DNA from 2 places in the Methylacidiphilum caldifontis genome. Region 2 is predicted to be linked to the other one. Evidence: riboswitches for the same ligand, from Rfam matches in the RefSeq annotation. Region 2 holds a riboswitch; the other holds the start of a gene.
The links. Region 2 has a riboswitch for fluoride ahead of IT6_RS05280 (efflux transporter outer membrane subunit). Riboswitches for the same ligand answer to the same signal wherever they lie in the genome.
Positions count from the first base shown of each region.

Region 1: linked by a shared signal. The riboswitch ahead of IT6_RS00070 (cation:proton antiporter) and the one ahead of IT6_RS05280 (efflux transporter outer membrane subunit) in region 2 are both predicted to bind fluoride.

Region 1 is NZ_CP065957.1:21,314-31,022, forward strand. It holds tRNA gene IT6_RS00065 (tRNA-Leu) at 700-782, opposite strand; gene IT6_RS00070 (cation:proton antiporter) at 862-2,016, opposite strand; fluoride riboswitch at 2,053-2,130, opposite strand; gene dtd (D-aminoacyl-tRNA deacylase) at 2,227-2,667, shown strand; gene IT6_RS00080 (ABC transporter ATP-binding protein) at 2,770-3,456, shown strand; gene IT6_RS00085 (ABC transporter permease) at 3,474-4,265, shown strand; gene IT6_RS00090 (hypothetical protein) at 4,333-4,557, opposite strand; gene IT6_RS00095 (DUF4337 domain-containing protein) at 4,782-5,345, shown strand; gene IT6_RS00100 (DUF4339 domain-containing protein) at 5,415-6,827, opposite strand; gene IT6_RS00105 (hypothetical protein) at 6,998-7,213, opposite strand; gene IT6_RS00110 (Mrp/NBP35 family ATP-binding protein) at 7,325-8,359, opposite strand; gene IT6_RS00115 (site-2 protease family protein) at 8,381-9,022, opposite strand; gene IT6_RS00120 (exo-beta-N-acetylmuramidase NamZ family protein) at 9,084-9,709, shown strand, end outside.
Region 2 is NZ_CP065957.1:1,109,526-1,128,071, reverse strand. It holds gene IT6_RS05280 (efflux transporter outer membrane subunit) at 1-1,317, opposite strand, end outside; fluoride riboswitch at 1,336-1,430, opposite strand; gene IT6_RS05275 (DUF2165 family protein) at 1,635-2,180, opposite strand; gene IT6_RS05270 (bifunctional riboflavin kinase/FAD synthetase) at 2,212-3,219, opposite strand; gene truB (tRNA pseudouridine(55) synthase TruB) at 3,176-3,889, opposite strand; gene IT6_RS05260 (DHH family phosphoesterase) at 3,930-4,901, opposite strand; gene IT6_RS05255 (AsmA family protein) at 5,501-6,865, opposite strand; gene IT6_RS05250 (ABC transporter permease) at 6,976-7,947, shown strand; gene IT6_RS05245 (ABC transporter permease) at 7,937-9,004, shown strand; gene IT6_RS05240 (ABC transporter ATP-binding protein) at 9,030-9,872, shown strand; gene IT6_RS05235 (ABC transporter ATP-binding protein) at 9,869-10,672, shown strand; gene IT6_RS05230 (class I SAM-dependent methyltransferase) at 10,684-11,604, shown strand; gene IT6_RS05225 (methylated-DNA--[protein]-cysteine S-methyltransferase) at 11,619-12,164, opposite strand; gene IT6_RS05220 (ABC transporter substrate-binding protein) at 12,152-13,804, opposite strand; gene IT6_RS05215 (bifunctional UDP-3-O-[3-hydroxymyristoyl] N-acetylglucosamine deacetylase/3-hydroxyacyl-ACP dehydratase) at 14,146-15,450, shown strand; gene lpxA (acyl-ACP--UDP-N-acetylglucosamine O-acyltransferase) at 15,550-16,326, shown strand; gene IT6_RS05205 (beta/alpha barrel domain-containing protein) at 16,438-17,355, shown strand; gene IT6_RS05200 (sodium:solute symporter) at 17,352-18,546, opposite strand, start outside.

The sequences.
Region 1 (9,709 bases), 1.1 Mb from region 2:
ATAATTTTCTGTTCTGCCTTACTCTGCCATTTAGAAGAACAGGCGAAGAGTGTGAGGTGATCAAGGTTTTAAAGTATCAGGCAGAAATTGGTGAGGATATAGAATAGAGCCGAATTAAAGGCTAACCAGGGTAGGTAGTTGTACCAAGGAGATCGCCTAAAGCGATAGAGCACATGAAGATATTATTCACTGATACCTTTAGTTATCTATTTGGTTCCGAGTCTGTTGCTAATTTAAAATCGATAACCAGAGCTTCACATGATTGTAGATTCGGATTTTCGTTTGCTAAGGATATTTCAGCAGGACTGTTAGGTAGCTCTTGTACTTGGAATATCCTTGATTTAAGCCATGTGAGCCTTTTGTTGTGTGTGAGAGCTTTCGATTCGAAACCTTAGCCAAGGATCGGCGTCTACAAGATAGCAGTTACCCTGACGCTTTTCCCCTGCATAGTCAATTAACCATGTACGTTAATTTTTTATCAATCAAATGAATTTATCTCTTCCATTCAGAGATATCTGTTCACATTATTCCACTTAAGGTTAGATTCAGGCAGTCTTTTGCTGCTATTCTTTGCGCAAACATTATTTGGATAAGAAAAGCTTGTTATAAGAAGAGTCCGCTTTGTTTAAGTAATGCTCAGGGAGGAAGACTGAACCAAAAAAACTTAAAAACCAATTACCTTGCCAGACCTAAAAAGCGTGCCGGTGGAGGGAGTCGAACCCACACCCGGTTGCCCGGACCAGATTTTGAGTCTGGCGCGTCTGCCATTCCGCCACACCGGCTATTTCATCTTCATGTTAGAAGAAAATTAAATTATCCTTTCTTATTTGGGTTGTCGATAGAAAACCTAATGTACTCTCATTAAGTACTTTTGGGCAGTAGCTGCTTTGGAAGGAAAAAGCGGTTAGCGATTAAAGTGGGGAAAATAGCCGTAGAGATAATGACTGGAATTAAAACTGAATATTGGCTTTGGGTGATAATTCCATGCGATAGACCATAAAGACAACAGATCACATTGAAAGTTAGCCCTGTTGACATCAGCAATGTTGTGTAGGCAGCTTGTTGTACTCCTTTTCTTTTAACAAGGAGTGGGAATGTTCCGCTAAATTTAGCAAGCTGTTGAATTGCAAAAAAGAAGAAAAAGGGGATGAGACTTTTCATTAGGGATGATAAATCGACGAATGAACCAGCTCGAATAAAATAAAAGGGAGTGAGGATCCCTAGGGTAATCGTTCGTAAACGTTTGACTAAGTCATGGTTTTGTCCCACAGATTTGGCCAGAACCATGCCAACAAGGTAGGCGGGCAATACCGCTTCAGAACCTGCCCAAACAGCAATACCTCCAAGACCAAAGAGGAAAAACAATAGATATTTTGTTTCTAATTCAGAAGGTTTGTTGCCATATTTTTTCAAGAAATAAGGAGTAAGTTTAGCTAGGCCAATAGAGCATATGAGAATACTTATCGTTAATATCGCCGTTTTCCATCCAAAAGGAGCAAAAAGAAACCCTAGCATAAGGACAGAACTTAAATCATTGATAAAACATGCGACAAGAAGGCCTTTGCCATAACTAGTTTTGTTCAATCCAAATTCTAAAAGAACAGTATACATAACAGCTACAGAGGTTGCAGAGAGAGCAATGCCTGCCAGAAGAGAAGCTTTCCAATCCCAATGGAAAAAGAAATGAGCAAACAGGGCACAGCACAAAAAAGGGACAAAAAAGGTAATTAAGCCAATCAGGGTAGACTCTTTCCATTGCTTTCTGAACGAACTTGGTTCAAGTTCAGATCCAGCCATAAAAGTTAGCATTATTGCTCCCAATCCAGCTAAAAAACTAATCCAACCTTCTTTGGGATTAAGACCGGTTTTTCCAAAAAAGATAAAAGCCAAGTATTGTCCAAATATGCCGATAATGATTTCGATGAGTGCTGCTGAAATTCGAAATTTTACCGCTAAAAAGGAAGCGACGAGCGCGAGTCCCATCCAAAAACATGCTAAGAACCATGTGTGTTCCATTAAAACCCTTCTTTCTAATAATTGCTTTAGGAAATTAAAAGAGTAGGAGTTATCACTTCGATAAAGAAGGGTTTTCCAGGGAGCTGGATGGTAAACTCCATTACCGGCTTTTCTTTTTAAGAATAAAATTTTAAAGTGTCAAGCAGCAACTCCATTTTTTTAAATTAAAAAAGACTAAAAGAAAGCACGTAGATTGAGTTTTCTAAGGATATGATCGGCTTGATTCAAAGAGTGAAAGAGGCGGCGGTTTCCACAATAGATCAAAAGCAGGCATGTTCTATTGGCAAAGGGATTGTGCTGTTTTTAGCTATTGAAAAGGAGGATAGAGAAAAAAATGGCGATCTTCTCGTAGAGAAAGTGCTCAAATGTAGGATATTTGCAGATGAAACGGGAAAGATGAACCGGTCTCTTCTTGACATAAATGGGGAGCTGCTCGTTATTCCTGAATTTACCCTAGCTGGTGAAATCGCTAAAGGCAATAGACCGAGTTTTGATCGCGCTGCCCCTGCAGAGGTGGGCAAACAACTATTCGATTATTTTACAATGCAGTTAGAAAATAGATATAAAGCGGTGAAGAAAGGCTATTTTGGAGCGAATATGGCTGTATATTTGATTAACGATGGTCCTGTGACGTTTTGGATTAAAACTTAAGCTTTACCCAAATAGGCAAAATATTTCTCAACCCTAAAAATAAAGGTTTTTTTTCATTTTTGTATGCAAGCCGTAGCCATAGAAGTAAAGAACTTACGCAAGGTGTTTGGCAAACTTGTGGCTGTAGATCAGCTTTCCTTTAAAGTCATGGAATCTGAAATCGTTGGGTTTTTGGGGGCCAACGGGGCGGGAAAAACAACATTGATTCATTTGTTGCTTGGGCTTTTAACGCCTAGTTCGGGTTCCATTCAGATTTTTGGTCTCTCTCCTTCTACATCTAGAAGAGAGATCCTATCTTTTTCCAATTTTGCTTCTGGTTACATTAGCTTACCTACAAATCTAACTGTAAAAGAAAATCTTCAAGTATTTTCCCGCCTTTATCGGATAAAAAACCCGGAAGAAAAAATCCTTTCTCTTCTTCATCTATTAGAAATTGATCACTTGCAAAACAAAATTACAGGTTTTCTCTCTGCTGGGGAGTTAACTCGGCTCTGCTTATGTAAAGCCTTGCTGAACGATCCAAAACTGCTCTTTTTAGATGAACCGACGGCGGGTCTTGATCCCAATATTTCTGACAAGGTCTGTGAGTTGTTGCTTGAACTGAGAAGGAAAACTGGACTCACTATTGTGTACACCTCTCATAATATGCGAGATGTAGAAAGACTTTGTGACCGGATTATTTTTATGAAATCGGGAAAAATTATTACCCAGGGAATACCGCTAGAAATTGTTCAAGAATTTAAGCAAAAAAGTCTTGAAGAACTTTTTATTCAGTTGGTTCGGGAATAATCCAAATCGCTTCGACAATGAATAGAGAAAGAATTATAGGCCTTTTTTTGCGTTACACTTACGTTTACAGGAGAAGCTGGATTCGGGTTTTAGAATTTGTTTTTTGGCCCCTCATGGACTTGCTCGTTTGGGGATATCTGACTCTTTATCTCACGGGTTCCCCAAAGAATTTCTCAAGCCCGTTTCAATTTTTGATCGGTGCGATGATCCTTTGGGATGTGCTTTATCGGACACAGCTAGGAATTACACTATCTTTTTTGGAAGATGTATGGTCGAAGAATTTGATCAACCTTTTTGTTAGTCCCATAACCATTGGAGAGTTTTTTGTGGCAACTATTTTAGTGGGCATCACCAAGTCTCTTTTAATCGTAGGCCTTTTAGGAACCATAGCCGCTTTATTTTTCCATTTTAACCTACTGCAACTGGGCACTTACTTATTACCTCTTGTTTGCAATCTTTTCTTGATGGGAGCAGCTTGTGGAATTTTAACTATTGCTTTTCTTCTTAGGTGGGGGCAAGCTGCAGAGTCTCTTGCTTGGGCTATACCAATTCTTTTCCAACCTTTTGCAGCTGTTTTTTATCCCCTCCATGTCCTTCCCTCCTCTATACAACCCTTGTCTTTTCTTATCCCTGCAACGCATGTTTTTGAAGGGTTGAGAAGTGGCCTTGAAGGGATTTATGCTTATAATCATTTATTGTGGGCAACCGCTTTGAACTTTTGTTATTTAGGACTTTCTTTCATTCTTTTTAAGCACTTTTTTTCTATCGCCAAAGAAAAGGGCCTTCTTGTTAAATTGGGCACACAATGAGCTTTGCCACTTTTCTTCAACCTATTGTTATGCTATCGAATCAAACCGATTTTGAAAAAAAAGTGCATTATTTAGCCGGAAGCCCCGATTCGATCTCTTTTTTAAAAGACAATTGCTCTTTTTCCTTTTCGTTTATTTTGCTCTTGGAGGGTGTTGCGGCAAAAAAACTACTGAAGACAGTCGCGCCAACTAGCGCTAAAATCCATCCTCCAAACAGAAGGAAAAGAACAATTAATCCAACAAGAGTACCAAAAGAGGAAACAATAAAAGCAACTACATCATTAATATTCATAGTTAACTCCATTAATTAGAAATTATTATGCTATAAGTAAATCAAAAATCAAATAAGAATATATAAAAATTGCATAGAATGTTAGCGATAGGAAAATCACAAAGGATCATTTTGGGGAGGGGAATAGATTTGATTTATATTTATAGTTAAATAAATAAGACTTAATAATAAGTAAATCTTTTTTCTTATACAATTAATTATATTAATCGATTTAAGCAAAAAATATGTCTGAAAATCCAATCGAAGAAAAGGCTAAGGAAATCATTGAAGAAAAACTTGAGGAAGAGAGGAAAAAGGAAAAATGGCTATATCATGTTTCTTTTTCGATTATTCTCATGGCGGTGTTAGGAACGATTGTTGCAGCCGACTCGGAAAATAGTGTTACAGAAGCCATTATTTTACGTAATGAAGCGATTCTTTTTCAAGATAAAGCCACAGATATGTGGAATTTTTTTCAGGCTAAGTCGATGAGAGAAGCGGGTTATCGCATCGCTAATACTATCAATCCAAAGCCTGAGTTCGAACAAGAAATTGAAAGATACCGGAAAGAGAAGATGGATATTGAACAAAAAGCCAAGCTTCTTGAAGAACAGGTAACGGCAAGGCTAAAAGAAAGCGAACGGTATTATCACAAGCACCATATTTTTAGAATGGCGGGTATTCTTGTCCAGGTTGGAATTGCATTGTCTTCTGTTTCCGCTTTGTTGAAAAGGAAAACGGTATGGTATTTAGCGATCTCTTTAGCAATAGGAGGATTAATCGTATTTTCGACCGCTTTATTAAAGTAGAAGAAAAAGGGTAAGGCTTTTTACAAGAAAGCAGATTTTAGGGAGTTTTCTTTAATTTAATTCTTTCTTTTAGAAGGGAAACATCCACTTTAAGGTAGACTTCAGGAACTCCAAAAACGATTTTTCTTTATTAATTTCGCATTTTTGGAAATCCAGATCCTGGTGTAAATCGAGGGATAAAATAGGTCTTTCATACAATTTTTCGATTGTTTGCACAACATGGCTATAAAGGCCCTGGGCAAGAGTATATGCTTCTAGAGCTGATTTCTGCAGATCAACCGTTTTGCCTACCTTGGGTTCAACAAGAACACACAAAGAATCGGTGAGGAGATCCTTTCCATAGCCAGATGTTTTTTCTGTCCATACTCCATGGTTTTCGTAGGCAGCGGTTGTGATTCGTAGATCTTCCTTTTCGACTGCAAGCTCGATAAATCCAAATGTTTGATCCATTTTGAAATAGACTCTGTTCTTATTATCTATGAAAAGATTATAATCTGCAGGTAATGATTCAACATTTAGAGATAAGTTTTGAGAATAATCTTTTTCTAGTCGTTCTTTTATTTGAGTCAATTCAGCCGCTTTGCCTTTGAGAACCAAGCTACGCAAAATAAGGGCATGGGGGACTAAAGGGGGAAGAGAAGGCCAAGCAGATCGAATGACATAATGTCCATTATGAAAAGCTGATTGGTAAAGAAACCATCCCGACAATAAAATAAGAATACCAATCCCATAATAGGGAATAAAGAGAAGGCCGATTATCCATAGAATCCGAGCCCAGTTCACCGTATCAATGGGTTTTAACCGGGTAATCTTGTTTTGGGTTAACCACAGTTGCCATGAGAAAGCTCTTTTTTGATGAAAATGACAGAGAGAAAAGGGTGAAGAGGGGTCTGGAAATTTCAAGAAAAGAGTTTTTACAATTTGCTTAACATGTTCTTGGGTAAGATCCACAACACAGAACCGTTTAATTCGACCCATTATGGATAGAGAAAGCCTTATTTCCTGTTCGAACTGCCGAAAAGGAGTGTAGACGAATTGGAAGCGGGCAGCCGTACGAGCGATTATCTCTTGAGATCTTGGATGCGGAAATTCCAAACGGTATTCAAGATAAACTTGAGGATCCAGAGGCTCAGATTGAGAGTGTTCTGCTTTTATTCCATAATTAGCCAGTTCTTGGTCCATCCAAGATTTGATAAGGTTCAAGCTCTTTAGCAGCTGGATAAAAGGATCAACGGTTTGCTTCTTTTTAGGAATTTCTTGTTGGGTTGATGAATTTTCCTCTTGAACTTTTTTTTCAGTCTCAGTAGGTGATTCTTTAAGCTCAATCTCCTGGATTAATTGCCCAAGGGGTTGCCAATCTTTAAGATCTTTATGCCAAGCTAGGGTTTGAGTATTGATGGTTCCTTCTTCTAGAAGCTTGAGGATCTCCTCCATGGAAAAAGGACCCTCTTTTTTCCCGGATTGAACGATGAATATTTCCATAAATTTTCCTCTGCATTCTATTGAGTTAGGAGCCGGCTGCAGAGCAAGAATATCGTTATTAGATTAAAATTTTTACCGGGAAAAAAGTTCCTTTGAAATCTAAAGGAACAGTTCAAAAATTTGTGATAAATTGAAAGCAAAAAGGAATCAAAAAACTGGCTTACAAAGCTCTAATCTACATTTTTCCTTCGACTGGCTAACCACTTACTCCGATGATTAATTACCCAGTCTAGTAGAGCTTTTTCAAAACCAATGTCATAGCCCTTTTTCTCGCTTTCAATCCACTTGTGTTTTAAGATCTCTTCTCTTTCTAACAGGAATTCTTGATAAAGGGTTGAGTTTTTTAGTAGCGTCGAAATACACTCCATTTTTTTGTTTTCCTCCATTACCTCTCTCCGCAAATTCACAAGTCTTTATTGAGTTATTCTAAGTATAAAATACCACAAAAAAATTAATTTAAATAATGGCAATTTATATTGAGCACAAAGAGTAAAAGATTATTTCAAAAAGTCAATAATTTTTTGTGCAGCTTCAAGAAATACTTGGCTCGTTTTTCTATCCGGTTCAGATAGAACAATAGGCAGCCCATGATCGGAAGATATACGAAGTTCGGCTTCAATGGGAATTTCTCCTAAAAAAGGAACATTTTGCTTCTCAGCCTCTTTTTTTCCTCCGCCACAACCGAAAAGATCATATTTTTTATTATCAGTTGGACAAATAAAATAACTCATATTTTCAATAATTCCCAAGATAGGAACGTTAACTTTTTTGAACATACTGACCGCTTTTCTCGCATCCACAAGAGCTACTTCTTGGGGGGTTGTGACGATAACCGCTCCTGATAACCTAACCGTCTGAACGATAGTTAATTGAATGTCTCCTGTTCCAGGGGGCAAATCGAGAACTAAAAAATCGAGATTTCCCCACTCGACATTTTTTAAAAACTCTTGGGTATAACGGGTAACCAAGGGGCCTCTTAAAACAGCAGGTTGATCAGCTTCCAAAAGAAAACCCATACTCATGAGTTTTAGACCATATTGTTCAACAGGAATAAGCCTTTCATCCGGAGTAATTTGAGGGGATTCAGTGGTTCCGAACATCATCGAAATACTTGGTCCGTAAATATCACAGTCGCAAAGGCCGACAACCAGTCCTTTTTTGTAGAGGGCACAAGCAAGATTGGCTGCCACGGTTGATTTTCCAACTCCACCTTTGCCGCTAGCCACAGCAATGATGTGTTTGATGTCAGAACTGATCAAGGTAGATTTGGGGGTTGGATGTGACTCTGGCCTTTTGATGAAAACCTGGATATTACCTATACCTTCAAAGCTCGAGAGTTTTGATTTAATCTCTTTTTCCAGTTGTCCAGGAATATCAGGATTGGGACTAGAAAGTTCGAGTTTAATACGGACTTCACCTTCTGCAAGCTCAATTTCTTTCACGAGGCCAAATGAAACGATATCCCTGCTAAATCCAGGATACCGGACTTCTTTAAGTTGATTTAAAATTTGTTCTTTACTGAATATAGGCATAAGGCAAATCAAAATTTAGGTTTATCGGCTTAAGGGTGAGCCAGAAAGTTGGTTCAATATTATAAACAAATGATAGGCTGAAGACTCTAAAAAATGATAAACAGGAGGGAGATTGAGAAACACGATAATGGCTATAAACCAAAAAAGGCCCATTTGACGTTCCCATTGGTCACTGATTCTAAAAATATTTTTGAGTACGGTCCAACCGTCAAAAGGCATAATCGGAAGAAGATGAAAAACGGAAAGAAAAATAGAAGCGAGTACAAAAGTGGCGAAAAGTTCACCCAGTTTATGATCATGAGGAATGATCAGTTTGGCAAGGACAAGGAGTAAAAAAGCGGTGATGATATTGGCTAGGGGACCAGCAAGAGCGATCAGAATACCTTGAATCCTAGGATTTTTTAATCGATGTGGATCGATAGGCACGGGTCTACCCCAAGCGAAAAAACCGAATCCTCCAGGAAGAACAAAAATGTTAATGGCAGGAATGATTAAAGTCCCAAAAAGATCCATGTGAACAAGAGGATTGAAGGTCAAACGACCTTCATCTTTAGGTGTGTTGTCTCCCATTAAAGTTGCAACTAGAGCATGTGCAAACTCATGGATCGTGATAAGGGGAATAAGAAGAAGAAAAAGATAGAGTTTATCTAAAGTAGGATTCATGAGGAAAAATCTTTATGAAATTGAAACACTGTTCATTAAAAATAACCAATAATGCATTTTTATGAGAACTTTGTTAGCGATCTTTTGTCCTTTCCTTATTATACTTTCCATTTATCTGGGTGATTTGCAAGCTGTAGTCATCGATTTGGGTATTGATGTGCTTGTAGAAAATCATTTTCATGGATTGGAAGCAAAAAGAATTGGTTTAATTACAAATCGTTCAGCTGTCAATAAAAATGGAATTTCTACTATAGACTTATTTTTTCATTCTCCACAAGTAAAACTTGTGGCTTTGTTTACTCCAGAATACGGTCTATATGGTTTAGAACCCATGAAGAAAAATGGTTCTTATGTGGATTCTCAAACCAACCTTCCTGTGTATCCTTTGATTGGCGATGACCTCAAGCCGACAGCTGAGATGCTTCAAAATGTTGATGTGCTTGTTTTTGATTTGCAGGATATAGGTTCAAGGAGTTTTACTTTTTTGAGTACAATGGGCCTTGCCATGGAAGCTGCAGCCGAAAATGGCAAGGAATTCTTTGTTCTGGATCGGCCTAATCCTCTTGGTGGAGAACGTGTTGAAGGAATGCCTTTTGATAACCATTTCCGATCTTTTTATAGCGAATGGGATATTCCGTATATTCATGGGATGACTCCTTGTGAAATTGCTGTAATGATCAATGGAGA
Region 2 (18,546 bases):
TATCCATGAATTGGAAGGCCAAGTAAAGAGCTGGCCAAAATCGGTGTTGAAAAATCCAAAGTAGGCATTGAGATTGACGGATGGAAAATAGGCCGCATAGGCTACTCCGATCATCGCATTGGTTGCAGCCATTTCCCTTTCAGCTTGAGATATGTCTGGTCTTTGCTCTAAAATTTCTGAAGGTAGGCTTGTGGGGATATCAGGAGGTTCTTCTTTTAAGGGCTTTCGGGGAAAATGGAAGGTTGAGGCGGGCTGACCAAGGAGCCTGGCAATCGAATTTTCCACTTTTGCCCTATGGCTTTCCAGAGCAATATACTGGGCCTTTATCCGTGAAAGATCGGTTTTTGCCCTTGCTAGGTCCAACTCGTTAGATAGACCGCTTTTATAGCGAATTTCTACCCTTTTCAGGTTGTCTTCGTAGACATGGATCATCCGTTCCATTACCTCAAGTTGGCTATCGATGTAACGCAATAGGTAATAAGCCTGGGCTACGTCGGCATGAATCGTTAGTTTCATGCCTTCTAGTTCGGCTTGAGAAGCTTGAGCTTCGGCCTTTGCCGCTTCCAGTTGCCTCCTTAGTTTTCCCCATATATCCAGTTCCCAGTTTGAATTAAGATATACTTGCCACATATTCAGGGTAGGCTGAAATCCATAATAGTGGGTTGTTCCAATGATCGAGCCAGCGGGTATACCGGGTAGGGGAACTGTGGAATAGATGGGTTCAGGTAAAATGAAAGGGAGCCAGGGAAGATGAGTCTTGAGTTTCCAACGCTGGTAGCTTGGAGTGAAATTGGTATGGGGGAAAAAAGCACTTAAGGCTGCTCCCACCCCCGCACGGGCTTCGACGACGTTGGCCATCGCCATCTTGATCTGTTGGTTAGCCACTTCGGCTTCAGCTTCAAGTTGGTTAAGAACCGGATCGTTGAAGATTTTCCACCACTCTCCTTTTTTGATGAAATCTTTTGGTTCAGCGACTTTCCATTTTCCCGGGTTTTTCTTCGCTTCTTCAATCGCTTTTTTTATGTTTTCTTCACTTTGAAGACCATTTCCTTTATTTGCTTCTTTGTTGACTGCTGGCTTTGGCTTTCCCTGGCTTGGGGAAGGGTTGGGGTTAGGCTTTGGCTCTCCCCATTTCCAATTTTTGGGAATGTCGACTTTAGGGGGTTTATAGTCAGGACCAACCGAACAGCTAACAAAAACAAACAATATTGCCCATTGTATAACCGAAAGCAAAGGAAGGCTAAAAGAAGCCAAAGGCTTATTTAAACCGAAAAGTCCTTTTTCTTTTTTCCCCTTTGCCTTTCGACCTGAATTCATTTGTTTGCAGCCCAAGTTAATGAAGTAGGAGTTATCACCTTTTCATGAAAGAAAAGGGGTTTGCCCAAACACTTCGGAACCGAGGGCTGGCAAACTCCATTGCCAGGTATTCTTTTTCAGTTTCGAGTATTCCTTTTAAAAAAAGTTGTCAAAATATTTTGTAAAAAAAATTTAATCTGCTGTGCACTCGTAGCATCAGCTATAGAAGCACAGCTTTTTATTATTAAACTTAGCTAGAACGAAAACCTTGTGGAAGACGGAGCCACAACGAAACGGAAAATAAGCTTTCTTTTTATGGTCGCAGAACTTAAGGGGTATTATTCAGGTTCAGTTTGAATGAAAAAAGAAAGGAAAAGGAGGATTAAAATAGCCATTCTAAAAGCTTGAGGCAAAGCATTGAATGATGTGCTTCGCCACATCTGGAACCATTCACCCCCTCCGAGAATGAAAAAAAAGAGCCATCCGCAAAGACCTAAAAAAAGACCTATCGATCCGCACCGCTTAGCCTGTTGAAATTCTTCTTTAGATCGAAACAGGTTTTTAAAAAGAGCCGCTGTACCCAAAAAAAGGACCAGTCCACAAATGGCCTCCCACCCGATGAGGAGGGTGTATACAAAACCGTGAAAGTTTGGTGATTTCCAGGCTCGACTGTGGAGAGGAGAGACTTTGTCAATCGAATCCATGAGCAAGATGTGTTGGACAAATTGAAAATTGGCTTGGTAATCCAGAATGTTGTTGAGGGCAATCAAAAGAAAATAGAAAGAAAAAAATAGAAGGATGATCATTTTTGAGAGTCGTATCCAAAACAGCAGTGAGGGGATTTTTGTGAAGTGAAGCATCGAAGGGCTAAAGGTTTTTATCATAACCTTGATTGCGGCCAAAGCTCTTTTCGATTTATTGAGGGAATTTTGGAAGGAAAAATTCTTTTGTCCTTTGAATATCTTTTTCTATCTGCGATTTTAGGGCATATAAGGAGTCAAATTTTTTTTCTTCTCTTAAGAACAGAAAATTAAAGAGGGAAAGCTTTTCACCATAAAGATTTCCCTTAAAGTTAAGCAGATGGACTTCGATGACGAGTTTCCCTTCCTCCTGAATGGTAGGTCTGCGGCCATGGTTGACTACTCCAAGAAAAATTTCTTTTTTGTATTCGACCTGGCAGCCATATACTCCAGAAGGAGGCAGAAGCTGAACGACGTCCTTGAGATTGGCTGTCGGAAAACCTATTTCTTTACCAGCGCCTTGACCTGTCGTGACAACACCTTCAATTCTATAGCTCCGACCAATAAGTTCAGAAGCCAGTCCGAAATTTCTTTCTATTATAGCCTTCCTTATTCTTGTACTGGCGATCGGTTCCCCATTAAAGGTTAGAGGTGGAACGACAAGGGTTTCGAACTTAAGTTTTTTACCCATTTCCTTTAAAAAATTCACATTACCTTCGGCATGCCAGCCGAACCTAAAATCTTCACCCACGACAATGGTTTTTAATCTTGGGAAAATTTGCTTTAGTCCAGTCAAAAAGGCTTCCGCTGTAAGCTGTCTAAATCTTTGATCGAACTGGATGAAAAGAACATGGCTAATACCATATAAATGGAGGAGGTTTTTTTTCTGGGCTAGAGAAATAAGCATTGGAGGAGCCTGTTCAGGGGATATGATAACCAGAGGATGGGGATCGAAACTCAGAACAAGGCAGTTTTCGGAATTTCCTTGGGAAAGTAGGGTCTGCAGAATCTTTTGGTGACCTAAATGCAAGCCATCGAATACGCCTATGGCTATATTTTCTATTTGGACATTTTCTCTAAGGGCAAAGAAGGACAGGACGTTTTCCTTGAGATCATTTCCAAAGAAAGGAACGTCTTTCTCATTGCCGACGGATTCTGGAGACCTCGGGAAGGGAAAGCACATGGTTTAAAAGTTCTTCGGGGCTTTTCAAAGACTTTAGGAAATCAAAAGAAAGAGCCTGGTTCAACTTGAAATTTCCAGATTGGAGACGGACTAGAGAAAAAAGGTGTCCACCGCAACCCAAGTCCTGTCCAATGTCATGACAATAAGTGCGGACATAGAACCCTTTTCCGCAAAAGACCTCAAAATCGATGAAAGGGGGATCCCATTTTTTAATCGTATAGCTGTAGACGTGAACGAGCCGGGGTGTTCTTTCGACCTCTTTTCCTTGCCTGGCAAGTTTATACAGAGGAACACCATGGCTTTTAATCGCAGAGAACATTGGAGGAAGTTGGTAGATATCTCCGACATACCGATCAAAAACTTTCTGGATTTCTTCCAAAGTAAAAAAAGGTACCGGTTTTTCTTCAATAATCTGCCCATCAGAATCTTGGGTTGAAGTCGTTTGTCCAAGTCGCAACAACCCTTCGTAGCGCTTATCTTCAGACATAAGCAATTCTTGAATTTTTGTAGCCTTTCCTAAAACAAGCACAAGGAGTCCAGTGGCTATAGGGTCTAGAGTACCGCAATGGCCAACTTTTCTAATTTTGAATTTTTTTCTCACAAAATCCACAACATCATGGGAAGTGAATCCCTTAGGCTTGTCTATCAATAGAACACCATCGATATCCATATCCCTCTCTTGAAAACATCGTCCGTATAATTGTAATCGTTTAGCGCAATAAAGCCTTGATTTCAGATAAAACAGCTCTCTTGGCTTCCTCTAGCCCAAGCTTCAAACGTGCTCCTGCAGCTTGTTTGTGTCCTCCTCCTCCAAATTTTGAGGCGACTTGACGAACATCAAAATTCTTGGAAGAACGTAAGCTTAATCGAGTAAGTACTGGGGAAAGTTCTTCAAGCATGAACGCAACGATAACCGACTTAACCATTTGAAGATAATAAAGAAAATTTTCGGACTCTCCGGGTACTGAACCCGTTCTTTGGTACATATCCTGAGTTAAAATGTAAAAGGCGATTTGAGATTGTTCGACAAACTGGGTTTGATTCAAGACTTCCCTGAGCAAATAAAACCGGGAAAGAGGATAATTTCTAAAAGAAAAGACGGATAACTGTTCTGGATCAGCTCCCAACCGGACAAGTTTTGCAGCGAGTTCAAAAGTTTCAGGAGGAAAAGATCGGAAACAAAAAGCATTGGTATCGGTCAGTAGCCCGACATAAAAATTGGAAGCTGCTTCCTTTGAGCAGGGAAGAGAAAGTTTCTCTATGCATCTAAAAATCACCTCACTCGTAGAAGATGCCTGAGGATCAACCACGTTAAGGGTCGCAAAAAGGGTGTTATCGATGTGATGATCGAAATTGAGATCGACTTTCCGGCTCCATGATTCAAAATAAGATCCAGGTCTATTGGCATTAGAACAATCCACAAGAATGATTTTAGCGCAGGGATCAGGGGCTTGTGGGGGAGGCGTTTGGAGTATCGAGGAGCCGGGTAAAAACCTGAAATGTTCTTGAAGCCCTTCTTCGATATGGACAACCACTTTCTTGCCAAGATCTTTTAGGATTAGTCCCAAGCCGATTGCCGAACCATAGGCATCGCCATCTGGCCTGCAATGGGAAAGTATGACAAAAGAACTGTTCTCCTTGAAAAAGGATTTAAGGGCAGCTAAATCGTATTCGGGTTGCATTTTTAGGTTCTCTGAGGGAGGAGGCTAGGGGATCGAAAAGCCTGCTCCATTGTTCTTTCTTTTTGGGCTCTCCTATTGCAGCTTATCCAAGCTGCAAGGTCCTTTTAATAAAAGCTAATAATGTAAAGGAAATGCAAAAGAAGATCAAAGAAAAAAACGTGAGGCGGCTGACAAGGGCTCTTAAGGCTTTCTCTCGTACTGCAGATTTGACATCCAAAAAAACCTCTGTCATCATATAATAAATAAATCTATTCATGCAGGCTATTTCCAAGTTGCATCTTTGTCCCTCTTTTGAGTAAAGCCTGTAGGAAGCATATGAACAAATTCATTCTACGATTCTTCGATATTTTAATATTGCTTATTTTCATGGCTGTCGTTGCGATAGTAAGTTGGAATAAGTTGACCATAAAACATAAGATTGTCGTTGAAGGAAAAAAGGGCCCCTTATGGCAAATCGTAGGTGAAAAAAATAAATAAGCTTTGTTATTTTCCCTATCGTCTTGTTTTGGCTTTCAAATATCCTGCTGGAAAATATTTTCTAAGAAACTGGGGATATATGACTCGCAAATAGATCGTAGTTGAGCTAAAAAACATATATTTTATTGGGAAGAAGGCTTCTGGTTCTGAATTTTTTTTAAAAAATCCAGAGCTGATTGAAGGATTTGTCCCGCGTTTTCTTTCAAAGTCGAAGTAGCAGCGGCGGTTATCCTTGGTGTAAGATCTTCTTTGGGATCTTCAACAGAACCTGTAATATTGACGGTTGTCCATTGGTAACCTTCTTTTTCCTGGACGAAAACTTTCTGTTTCGCCCCGGGTATCAGTTTGAGTTGTTCAGGATTGATCCCCGTTAAAAGCTCGCCTCGAATTTGATCTCCATCTATTTCTATCTGCCCTTCCAATTTTATTTTGCCTTTTGCTTCCAATTCGATGTGGTTTAATTGCGTTTTGTTTTTGGTCACATAAAGATTAGCTTTGGCTAAGTCAAGAGGAACACTCTCTTTCGTCCCAAATAGGGCTAAAGAAGCAAACAAAGGTAGGTCTCCAATAACTCCATTTTCTAAATGAATGGTTCCTTCCAAGGAAGTTTCTGAAGCTTTGCTTTGAGTTAAAAAAGTTTTTCCATAAATATTGCCGTTTATTTTACCTTTCCAAGACGGAGGGATGAATAGGGGAAGAGGAAGAGCAGTTAAATTGATTTCGATGTTTTTTTCTCTATTTTTCCAACTCCATTCCCCACTTATTTCTACTTGGCCGTGCAGGTCATGAAGAAGGACTAGCCTTTGGATATAACAATGATCAGAGAAGAGTTTAAATAAAAGTTCTTTGAGTTTGAAAGGCGGATAGGATCCCATGTAAAGATTTCCTCCCGATCCCTGACCTATCCACATGTCGGTGCCTTCAGATTTATTCAGCTCAAAACTGCTGTTTTCTAGCTTTCCTCCTCCGGCAATATCTTGTGGCCAGCTCACGGTGCTGCTCTTAATCGTTATTTGTCCTAATTCGACCTTTGTAGGAATAAACTGAGTCAGAATGGATTCTTTTAATGGCCTCTTCTCAACAGGGTTTGAGGAAGGAGTGGCGGAGATGGAAGAGTTGGGATGTTGGAAGTCCTGTTTTTTGAAATCGACCCGCAGGTGATCAACTTTAAGTTGTTTGATGTAGATTAGTCGAGAAAAGATCTTGCGCAAGAGCAGTTGGCATTCGATTGAAGTGGCGTCGATCTGTTTGATCGGGCTGGATGGTTCTCCATAACCCAGGTATTTTTCGGCAGAGAGCGCATTGCCTTGAATATGGATAGGGCTGAATTTTCCATCCACCTGGATTACGCGGGTGATTTTTTCTGAAAGAAAATCTCGAAATCCTTGACTTGAAAGATAAAAATTGACGATAGAAATAAATGCCACAAAAACACCTAGGATAAGAACTAATGCAATTATAAAGAGATAAGATAATTTCTTGTACATTGAGTTTGTTTTCTAATTATGCAAGAGTTTTTTTTATCATAACCTTTAACTATTTATCTTCAAGCGGCGGTTTGTGACCGCCCTAAAGTACGTCTATTTGTAACTTAGCTATGATAGCGTTTATTATTCGCAGGCTTTTAGCTCTTATCCCACTTTTACTTGGGGTGACCTTCATGGTCTTTTTCTTAATGTCATTGACTCAAACTAATTATTTGACTCCCCTAAAAGCCGAAAGAGATATCAGTCCAGAGATGATTGCTGCTCTGGAAAAAAAATTTGGCCTTGATAAACCCTGGTATGAACGCTATTTTCTCTGGCTAACCAATGTCCTCCATGGAGATTTCGGCTACTCTTGGACTTACAAAATGTCTGTCATTGAGTTGCTCTTACAAAGGGTTCAAGCCACCTTGTTATTAAACCTTTCTTCTCTGGCTATCGCCTGGTGTATTGCTCTTCCACTGGGGGTTTTAGCGGCTATTTATAAAGACTCTTTTATAGACCGTCTGAGTTCTTTTTTTGCTTATATTTCTATCTCTTTCCCGGAATTTTTTCTTGCACTCCTGGCTGTCTATTTTGCTGCGAGAACAGGTTGGTTCCCCATTGGAGGATTGACATCCATAGAATATCCTTTTCTTTCTCCTTTGGATAAAGCGATAGATATCGTATATCACCTTATACTTCCTACCTTCGTTTTGAGTGTGGGTGGCATAGCGAACATGATGAAGATCATGAGAGGCAGTTTTTTGGATGCGATCCGTGCTGAATATGTATTGACGGCCAGAGCTAAAGGACTACCCGAGAGCCTCGTTATGTTTAGGCATGTATTTCGTAATGCCGTAAATCCTTTGATTAGCACCTTTGGTTATGTGATTGCGGGGCTCTTGAGTGGGTCACTTCTGGTCGAAAATATCATGAATTATCCTGGAATTGGTCAACTTATCTATTCAGCTTTAATGAAACAAGACCAATTTGTTGTCCTTGGATCTGTTGTTTTCAGTTGCATTCTGCTCATTGTGGGTAATCTTGTTGCTGATATTCTTCTAGCTTGGGTCGATCCTCGAGTGGTTCATCATGAAAGATAAAAGATCTTTTATTAAAGAAATTTTAAGAAATCCTCTTGGAATACTCTCTTGTAGCCTTCTCATTTTGCTTTATTTAATCGCTTTTTTTGCTCCTTTTCTTGCCCCTTATGAGCCCTCTGACCAGGACCTAAAGCGAACTTATCACCCTCCGACCAAAATCTACTGGCACAATGGGCAATGGGTTGTTGCTCGTTACAGGAATGTCGATCCGACCTCTGCGACCTATAAAGAGATTGCTGGAGACGGCTGTCCAATCAAGTGGTTTGTCCGAGGCTACCCTTATCGATTTTTAGGGATTATCCCCGCCAATATTCATCTTTTTGGGGTAGATAAACCTGATCGGATTTACCTGCTTGGTAGTGATAATACGGGACGGGATGTTTTTTCTAGGCTTGTTTATGGCTCGCAGGTTTCTTTAAGTATCGGATTAATCGGTGTGACAATTACTCTGGTCTTGGGGCTTCTGATTGGAGGATTGTCAGGATATTATGGAGGATGGTTTGATAACGTGATGATGCGGCTTACTGAATTTCTTATGGCTGTTCCTGGCCTGTATTTGCTCCTGGCTTTGAGAGGGGTATTTGGCGTAAAATTTAGCTCAGCACAAGTCTATTTTCTTATTGTCATCATCTTGAGTTTCATCGGATGGTCTGGATTTGCAAGGGTTATTAGGGGACTTGTTCTTTCACTTCGTTCTCAGACTTTTGTGGATGCGGCGGTTGTCCTTGGTCAATCTTCGGTGCTCATTCTGCTCAAGCATTTGCTTCCCAATCTAGCAAGCTATTTATTGGTATCGGCCGCTTTGTCTATTCCAGGATATATTCTGGGTGAAGCAGCCTTAAGCTTCCTTGGCTTGGGCATCCAGGAACCTGCCTCTTCCTGGGGATTGATGTTAGCACAGGCACAGGATATGAAAGTCTTTATGTTGAACTTCTGGTGGCTTTTAACTCCAGGAGTTGCTATTTTGATAACAGTTATAGCATTTAATATGCTTGGTGATGTCCTGAGAGATCTTGTGGATCCGAAGTTTCGCATGTACCAGACTGGGAGTAAATAATAGTTGAATTGTATAGGATAGTACCATGCTTCTTGACGTAGAAGACCTTCATGTCCATTTTCTAACTCCTTCAGCCGAAATTGCTGCTCTATCCGGGGTGAATTTCAGCATAGGCCAAAAGGAGTCGGTGGCCATTGTCGGAGAAAGTGGCAGTGGCAAATCGGTAACAGCGCTTGCCTTGACAAGACTCTTGGATAGTCCACCTGCGGTCTATAAGAAAGGGAAAATTCTCTATGAAGGTGTCGATCTTTTAAAATTACCTCTTAAGGAAATGAGGAAATATCGTGGTGGAGAAATCGCTTATGTTTTCCAGGAGCCTTCAACGTCTTTGAATCCGGTTTATTCTATTGGTTTTCAGCTTATGGAGGCAATCGAGCTCCATCAGCCCCAGCTTAAGGATAAAAGGGCGGTTGGCTTAGACGTGCTGAAAAAAGTAGGAATTGGAGATTGCCTGAGGGTTTGGAAGAGTTATCCCCATGAGTTAAGTGGTGGCATGCAACAAAGAGTGATGATCGCCATGGCCCTGCTGTGTAAACCTAAACTTCTTGTGGCTGATGAACCCACAACCGCTCTTGATGTAACGATCCAGGCTCAGATCCTCGAATTATTTTCAAAAATTCAGAAGGAGTTGGGTATGTCCATTTTGCTCATTACCCATAACTTTGGGATAGTTAAAGGCTTTGCCGATCGGGTTATTGTCATGTTTCGGGGAAAGGTGGTTGAAGAAGGACCAACTGAAAAAGTCATTTACTCTCCCGAACATCCCTATACTCGAGCTCTGATCGATTGTGTTCCGAAACTTGGAGAAAAAGGAAAAAGATTGCGTGCAATCGATTATGCTTTAATCGACTCTTCGATAAACCCATGAATGAACCCACTGCACTGCCTCTTCTATCTGTTGAGGCGCTCAAAGTTTATTTCCCCTTGCGCAAGGGTCTATTCGGCAAATCAAAGCAGTTTGTAAAGGCTGTTGATGAAGTTTCCTTTAAGATTAAAAAGGGGCAAACCGTTGGTCTTGTGGGAGAAAGTGGCAGCGGCAAAACAACCATTGGAAGAACCATTGTTAAGCTCCAGGACCCTACCGCGGGTTCGATTCTTTTTGAGGGTGAACCGATCCATCATCTTTCTCAGAGACAATTCCGTCCCTACAGGAAAAAAATTCAGATGATTTTCCAGGATCCTCATAATTCGTTGAATCCGCGATTAAATATCGAAGCCATACTCAGGGAACCTTTGGATATTCATTTTCCCGGAATGACCAAAAATCAAAAAAGGGAAAAAATTGTCGATCTTTTGGAAAAAGTTGGCCTTAAAGCTGATCATATTTTTCGCTATCCGCATGAATTTAGTGGGGGACAGCGCCAGCGCATTGGCATCGCCCGGGCCATTGCCGTCAATCCCCAATTGATCATCTGTGATGAACCGGTGAGTGCCCTGGATGTTTCTGTTCAAGCTCAAATTATTAATTTGCTTCTTGATCTGCAGGAAGAGCTCAAGCTTTCTTATCTTTTCATTTCTCATGACCTCGCTGTGGTTGAATATGTCAGTGACTATGTTTTGGTCTTAAACAAGGGAAAAATCGTTGAAGAGGGAATCCCTGAAGAGATTTATAAGCATCCCAAGGATGAATATACAAAAAAGCTCATTTCAGCCATTCCCACACTTTGAAAACTACTGGCATGTGGATCGATCCAAAAATTATCAAATCTTTCGAGCAGTCGGCGACCGATATACACCGTGTATATTCTTCGCCCTTAGGATGGATAGAAAGGTATGGGCAGGATTTCGTATTGGTATTGAATGAGGAAAAGCAGAAAGAAAGGTTGTTGGAGGATCTGTTAAGTTGGTGTTGCTCACAGGGCTTTGCCTGTAAAAGAGTTTTTTTAAAAAAACGGTATGCAAAAAACGAAAAATCTCTTTCTAACCGGCTGCATCTTATTCATGGAAGGAGTGATCTTCCCATGCGTACTGTATGTAGGGAAAATGGTCTTTTATATTCTATCCGGTTTGATCAAGGTGGATCAGCCGGTTTATTCATGGATCAAAGACAGAACAGGATGTTTTTAAGAAAGAGGAAAGTAGACAGGCTCCTTAATTTATTTGCTTTTAGTTGTTCTTTTGGACTCTGTGCTGCACTTGGCGGAGCTGAGAGTTGGAATGTGGATTTATCTCAAGGCTGTCTCGAATGGGGCAAAGATAATTTTAGACTGAACGGACTTGATCCTGCCGCACACAAGTTTTGGGCAATGGACGTGCGGGAAGCATTAAAAATTTTCACCAAAAAAGGGATAATCTTTGATCATGTGGTTATCGATCCTCCCACATTTTCTTACGGGAAAGATAGCGGTGAGTTTTCAATCGTTAGGGATTTGGACTCTTTGCTTGAAAAAGTCTTTGGGCTTTGTTCTAAACAAAAGGCCACCTTGTTTCTTTCAACCAATTATAAGCGGTGGAACACTAAGGATCTCTTCCTAAAAGCAAAAAGAGTTGCTTGGGCAAAAAGTATAAGGGTTAATTTTCTTCACTATCCTGTCTCTTTACCGGATATACCTCAAAATGAACTTCCTGCCAGCTGTTGGATAGAGGTTGGCAGCCCATAAAAAAAGTTCATCTCTTAAATATCTTGTCTGGCTAACATAATTTTATGGTTTTTGCTTATCACAAATCCTTCTTTTTCGAGCAGTTTTTCTTTTACTACCCTACCTCCCATACTGAACGAGCCGATACAGCCATTTTTTTTCACAACTCGATGGCAAGGAATGAGTAAAGGTAAGGGGTTTTTAGCCAGAGCAGAGCCTACGGCTCGGACGGCCCGTGGGCTGCCAACCTCTTTGGCAAGTTCGCTGTAGGTTTTGATCGTCCCTTTAGGGATGGTTTTTACCCGTTCCAGTACCCGTTTGTAAAAGCTAGAAATCCCTTCTATCCGGAGCTGTTGGCCGAAGATCTCTCCTTCAACAAGAGTTTTGTAGAGTTGAGCGTAAAGAAGGGGAAACTTTCTTTGGCTTTCAGCAATGAGTTGAGAAAGCCTTGGGGTGAGGGGTTCAACTGGGCTGAGTTGAGTAGGCAGGCCTTCCAGAAGAACTATTTTTACTGGACCGATTGCACTTTCACAAAAAAGGGTGATCGGTTTACCAGTCTTCTTAGGGATTAGGGTGTCCATATTTCTTCAATGTTCCAAACCAAAGGTCCTATTCGGGGGATTTGCACATTACGCCACCGGTTTTTGAGTCCCACATAAGTATTTGGTGTGACCAGGTAGATATAAGGCTCTTCTTCACTCATGATTTCTTGTACTTTGAACCAACAGCGTTTGCGCTTTTCTTCATCGAGAGTTGTTAGCTGTTCGATCATAAGCCTATCTATTTCGGCCTCCCAAGGGGTAGCCGGATAAGGTTGATTAGGATACCATTGGTGAAGCCTTCCTTTGCTCATGAACACAGACATGCCATCGGCAGGATCCCCGCCTCCAGTCAGTCCGAGCAAACAAGCTTCATATTCATAGGAGTCGCTGATTTTGGTCACCAGTGTTCCAAAATCGATGAATTGCAAGTTTACTTCGATACCCAGTTGTTTCATGTTTTCCTTGAAAACAGTAGCCATCGCAGTGCGTATAGGATTTTCTTGGTTTGTTAAAAGCGTGAATGAAACCGGATGCTTATCTTGGTCGAAAAGCCGACCCGAAGTATCCCTGTGAAAGCCTGCGCGTTCCAGAAGCTCAAGGGCAAGCCTGGGGTTATAGGGATATTTTTTGACATTGGGGTTATACCACTTGACGTTTGCAGGGGTTTCTGGACCCCAGAGTGGGGTACCCCTGCCAAAGAGTACACCGCTTATTATTCCTTCCCTGTCGATACCATAAGAAATAGCCTGTCGAAAAAGGGTGTTTTGAAACCATTTTAACTTGTAGGGAGTAACGTAGGGAGTATTGTTTTTATTTTTTCCCGGGTTCTGGTTAAACCACAAGAAAGAGGAAGCCGTAGAAGGACCTCGATCATAGACTGTATAGTGGTAAATTTTCTCTCCTTTTTGAACCCACGCGACGTTGTCAGGGCTTATCCCCTCGATGTCTGTTTGACCGGAAGCAAAAGCGATCAAACTGGCATTGGCATCCTTAACAAATTTAACGATCAAATAATCGATGTAGGGAAGTCGGATTTCTCCATCGGCTCGTTTCCAGTACCTAGGATTAGCGGTTAAAACGATTCGCTCTCCAGGGTTGTACGAAAGGATCAAAAAAGGTCCACTGACAACTATCGACTGGGGATTTTTTTTCGCCGTACTAATATTCCATTGGTTCTGTAATGATCCATCCTTGTAATAAGGCTCTAGGATATGTTTAGGCATCAAGGGCATCCCTGACATGTAACGTAAAAAAGGAGCAAAGATTTCAGGGGTTTGAATCTGAACGGTCAGCTCATCAATCTTTTCAACTTTAAAAGGCTTTCCATCCACAGACAAGTCGTAAGCATTCCGGTTGGGAAATCTTGGATCATAGATGCAGGAAAAGCTAAAAAGGACATCATCAGCGGTCAGGGGAACGCCATCGCTCCAAGTTAATCCTTTTCTTAGCTTAAAACGGAAAGTCTTGTTATCCGGCTCAACCTCCCAGCTCTTTGCTAACCCAGGAATGACCTTGTCATCAATGGGGTTGTAAGAAAGAAGGCTATCAAACATCAGGTTGAGAAAAGAAGAAGAAGTTGCATCTTCCGAGACAAGCCAGTTAAAAGTTGAGGGTTCAGCCGCACTCGATTCGATAAAAAGCCCTCCCCTTTTGCCTGCAGGCAAAGAAGATTTTTCCATGTCTTCAAAAAAGGGATAATCTGGTCTTTGAGCTTGCTGGATTTTTCTCTGGCCCTTGCATCCGCTTACAATCAAAAAGAGAGAAAAGAAAAGGGGGAAAAAAATAAAAAAAAACAGTTTTTCTTTGTTATTTCTATTATTTGATGAGAACCGAGAAAAAACCGTTGTAAACATAAAAGAAATAAGATCCTAGCTTATAATTTGAACAAATGTAGCAGAGCTCATGGGTGAAGAAAAAATATAATTTTAGATAAAAACACAAGAGAAGAAGCTTGCAAAACCGCTACATTGGATCTTTATATGAGAAACGAGTTCAAAAAAAGGAGTGGTCAGTTGTGATAATGCAGAGGACGATACGGGATGAAGTCAGCATGGAGGGCAAATCACTGCATACAGGCAATTCTGTAAAGCTAGTGATCAAGCCGGCCGAAGCGGATAGCGGTTATGTCTTTAAAAGAGTTGATCTGCCTGATGAACCCACGGTGGTGGCTTCGGTGGATAATGTTAGGCAAACAGAAAGAGCCACAACGATCGGGGAGGGCAATGTCAAGGTTCATACCGTCGAACATGTGCTTGCGGTTTTGAGAGGGTGTGGGATTGATAACGCGCTGATCGAGTTGAATGCAAATGAACCGCCCATTGGAGATGGCAGTGGCATCTATCTGGCTAACGAGATTGCCAGGGTAGGAACGGTTGAACAAGAAAAACCGGTTTCTTTTTTTGAATTGAGAGAACCGGTATGGGTGGAAGGAGAAGATGGGGCATACATTGCTGGCTGGCCTGATCAGAACTTTTCGATCAGTTGTACTCACTCAAGTCATAATGGGCTTTTTACACAGTATTTTAGCTGGACTTACGACCCTAAAAGTTTTGTTTCGGAAATCGCCCCTGCACGAACATTTGTCTTTTACGAAGAACTTCTTCCCCTTATCGAAAAGGGGCTAATCAAAGGCGGGAGCTTGGAAAATGCCATAGTTATCCGGGGAGAGTCGATATTTTGTCGAGAACCCCTGCGGTTTGAAAATGAGTTTGTCAGACACAAGATTTTTGATATGATTGGAGATTTTGCCTTGTTCCCGAAAAGATTAAAAGCGAGGGTGGTTGCAGCAAGGCCTAGCCATTTTTTGAATGTAAAATTTGTCAAGGAGATCCAGAAAGCCTATAAAAATTACCTTTCTCACTTAATGCCTGTGGAAAATATCCCCGTTGGAGAAGGAGCTCTGGATATAAATGAGGTGATGAAGATACTTCCCCACCGTTATCCTTTCCTTATGCTTGATCGGGTTCTTGGATTCCAGGATGACGTAAAGGCGATAGGCCAGAAAGCCGTAACGATGAACGAGGCTTATTTCCAGGGCCATTTTCCAGGACATCCGATAATGCCCGGAGTGCTTCAAATTGAAGCCATGGCACAGTTAGCCAGTATTCTTTTGCTACGGAAAGCGGGCAATGCTGGGAAACTCGGCTATTTTATGAGTGCTGACAAAGTAAAGTTTCGTAAGCCGGTTATGCCTGGAGATACGTTGATTATTGAAGTGGAAATGACCAAAGCCAGGGGAAAAATTGGGAAAGCCTTTGGGAAATGTTACGTCAACAAAGAAACGGTTTGCGAGGGAGAGCTGCTCTTTGCCCTCATCGATGGTTAAGACTCTATCCTCCGAATAGAGGAGATTGGCAAGAACATTGAGTTGTTATACTTGCCGTAAGCTCTATAAAGAAGATAATATCTCCAATGGGCTTTTAAAATGCAGACTTCGATTCATCCTACAGCGATTGTAAGCCCAAAAGCGCAAATAGGTAGTGGGGTGGAAATAGGCCCTTATGCCTATATTGGAGAAGGGGTTAAAGTGGGGGATTTTTGTGTAATCCACCCCCATGCCGTTTTAAAAGGACCGATCGAAATAGGTCCGGAGAATGAGTTTTATTCATTTTGTGTGATTGGTGAAAGATCTCAGGATCTTAAATATCAGGGAGAGCCCACTTATCTTAAGATTGGCACAGGCAACGTCTTCCGGGAGTTTTCAACGGTGCATCGATCGACTTTCAGAGGGCAAAGTACCGAAATTGGTTCTTTTAATGTGTTTTTGGCCTATACTCATGTTGCTCATGATTGTCGTATTGGAAATCGTTGCGTATTTTCCAACAACGCTACACTGGCTGGGCATGTTATCGTTGGAGATTACGTTACAATTGGAGGGCTTTCTGCAGTTCATCAGTTCTGTCGAATAGGAAAACATGCCATGATTGGAGGCTGCTCGAAGATTGTCCAGGATGTGATACCCTTTGGATTGGTCGATGGCAATCCCGCTCGGCTTCGTTCGCTTAATTTTGTCGGTTTGAAAAGAAACCATTTTCCCGAAGAAACGATCAAAACGCTTAAGTTTGCTTTAAAGCAGCTGTTGGATGAAGGATTAAATACAGCACAGGCTGTCGAGGTTTTAGAAAAACAAGCAGAAAACACCCAGGATCTTGCTGCGATAATCGAATTCATCAAGGGCTCAGAAAGAGGAATCATCCGTTAAGGGTTGTTCTTTCCTTTTGGCTTTTCTCTACTTTTTTCTCTTTGCATCAATAACAATGGAAACATTTGAGGGGAGTTGACTGTTTATTTTTTTATTAAAAGGAGGATTGTCATGATAAGCTTAGATCAGATAAAAGTTCCCCTGGATGTGCCGCAGTCGAAAAGAGACGATTATAAGAGAGTTTTTTTTGAAGTGACCCAGGGCTCTGGCAGGCTTATGCTCATGGCGGGAGACCAGAAAGTTGAGCATCTTAACGATGATTTTTACGGGGAAGGTATAGCTGCCGATGATGCTAATCCTGAACATTTGTTTAAAATAGCAAGCCATGCTCGTATTGGGGCTTTTGCTACTCAACTTGGGCTCATTGCTCGTTATGCCATGGATTATTCTAATATCCGTTATGTGGTTAAGCTAAACAGTAAAACTCATCTGGTTAAAACGTCGCAAAGAGATCCGTTGAGTCTTCTATGGTTAGATTTCGAACAGCTCGATTATTTCCTGCAGGCCAAGTCCATTCCCATCGTGGGGGTCGGTTACACCATTTATCCGGGGAGCGAATTTGAACCACAAATGTTGAAGGAAGCTGCGCGTCTTGTTTTTGAAGCTCACCAGCGAGGACTGTTAGTGATCATTTGGGCATACCCAAGGGGAAAAGCAGTGATCAATGAAACCGATCCTCATCTTATAGCAGGAGCTGCTGGTCTTGCTGCCTGTCTTGGAGCTGATTTCGTAAAGGTTAATCCACCTCGAGTCAAAGATGGAGATCCCCATGTCGCTTTAAAGGAAGCTGTAGCTGCTGCTGGAAGAACTCGGTTAATCTGTGCTGGGGGTAAGGAAGTAGGAGTAAAGGATTTTCTTACCCAGCTTCACGGCCAGATTCATGTTGGTGGGACATCTGGAAACGCTACGGGAAGAAACATTCACCAGAAACCTTTAGCTGAAGCGATCGCTTTTTGTAATGCCATCTCGGCCATCACCTTTGATGGGGTTTCTGTTGAAGAAGCTTTTGCCTTATACAAAAAATCTTAACTGGGTTTTGCCTTTTGTGAGAAAGCGGTTTTGTTCCGGAAAAGTATACCAATAGAGAATGTTGCTACCGATCCGATGAATATCCTCCATGGGTAGGCGACGTGAGGAAGCCATTCGAGAGAAAATAAGCTGTTATTTTTTTCATGAAAATATGATGTAGAATTTGGAATTTTGCTCAGTAGAAGAACGACACAAAATCCTACGATCATGGCTAAAACATTTCCTCGGTCTGTCCCCCTATGACGGGTGAGCAAGCCTAAAAGAAAAACACCTAGAAGGGGGCCATAGCTAAAACCAATGATGCCAAGGATTATTGGTAGAATTCTTGCGGAAGGAAAGTAAACGGTATAAAGGGCGGTGGCCACTCCTATAGTTGAAGTAAGCAAGGCAAAAAGAAGGGTAGCTCCTCTTAACTTAGAAACCTTTTTTTTCTCATCGACGAGTCGTTCAAAAGAAGGGGTAAGCCAGTCTTGGCAAAAGGAAGTAGCCAGGGCGTTTAGAGCGGCACTGAGTGAACCCGTAGCTGTTGCAAAGATTGCAGCTACAACCATTCCTCTTATGCCAGAGGGCAGTTGGCTAATGATGAAATAAGGGAAAACTTCATTTGGCTTGGTTGGAAGGGCGGGATCGGTATAAACCGAGTAATAGAAGGATAATAGAAGACCGATACTGAGAAATAAAAAACCGATCGGGATATCGGCTAGCCCTGAGAGAATCAAAGAAAGTCGACTTTTCTGATAATTTTTTGCCGTGAGTAGTCGCTGGACAATGTCCTGGTCTGTCCCATGGGTAGCCATAGTGGTAAAAGTAGAGCCGATCAGAGCCGACCACAAAGTGTAGTCGATGGCAAGGATATCGAGAAGATTACCAAGAAGACCCTTCGAGGGAGTTATGCCCGTAGTAAACCATGGCCTATGGAAAAAAAGATGGACAATTTCAGGATAGGAATAAACAGAAGAGAGTTTGGCGAAGATAAAAAAAAGGGCAAAAGCCGCTCCAAAAAGCATGATTAAAGCCTGAATAAGATCTGTCCAGATGACCGCTTTAATGCCTCCAAGGGCGGTATAGGATGCGGTGAACAGACTGATTAGAAAGATTGATATAAAATAAAGGCTGATCTCTTGTGGCCGACTAAGGGGTTTATGTAAAAAAAACTCGGCCCCCACGACGAGAATGATCGCTGCCACATAG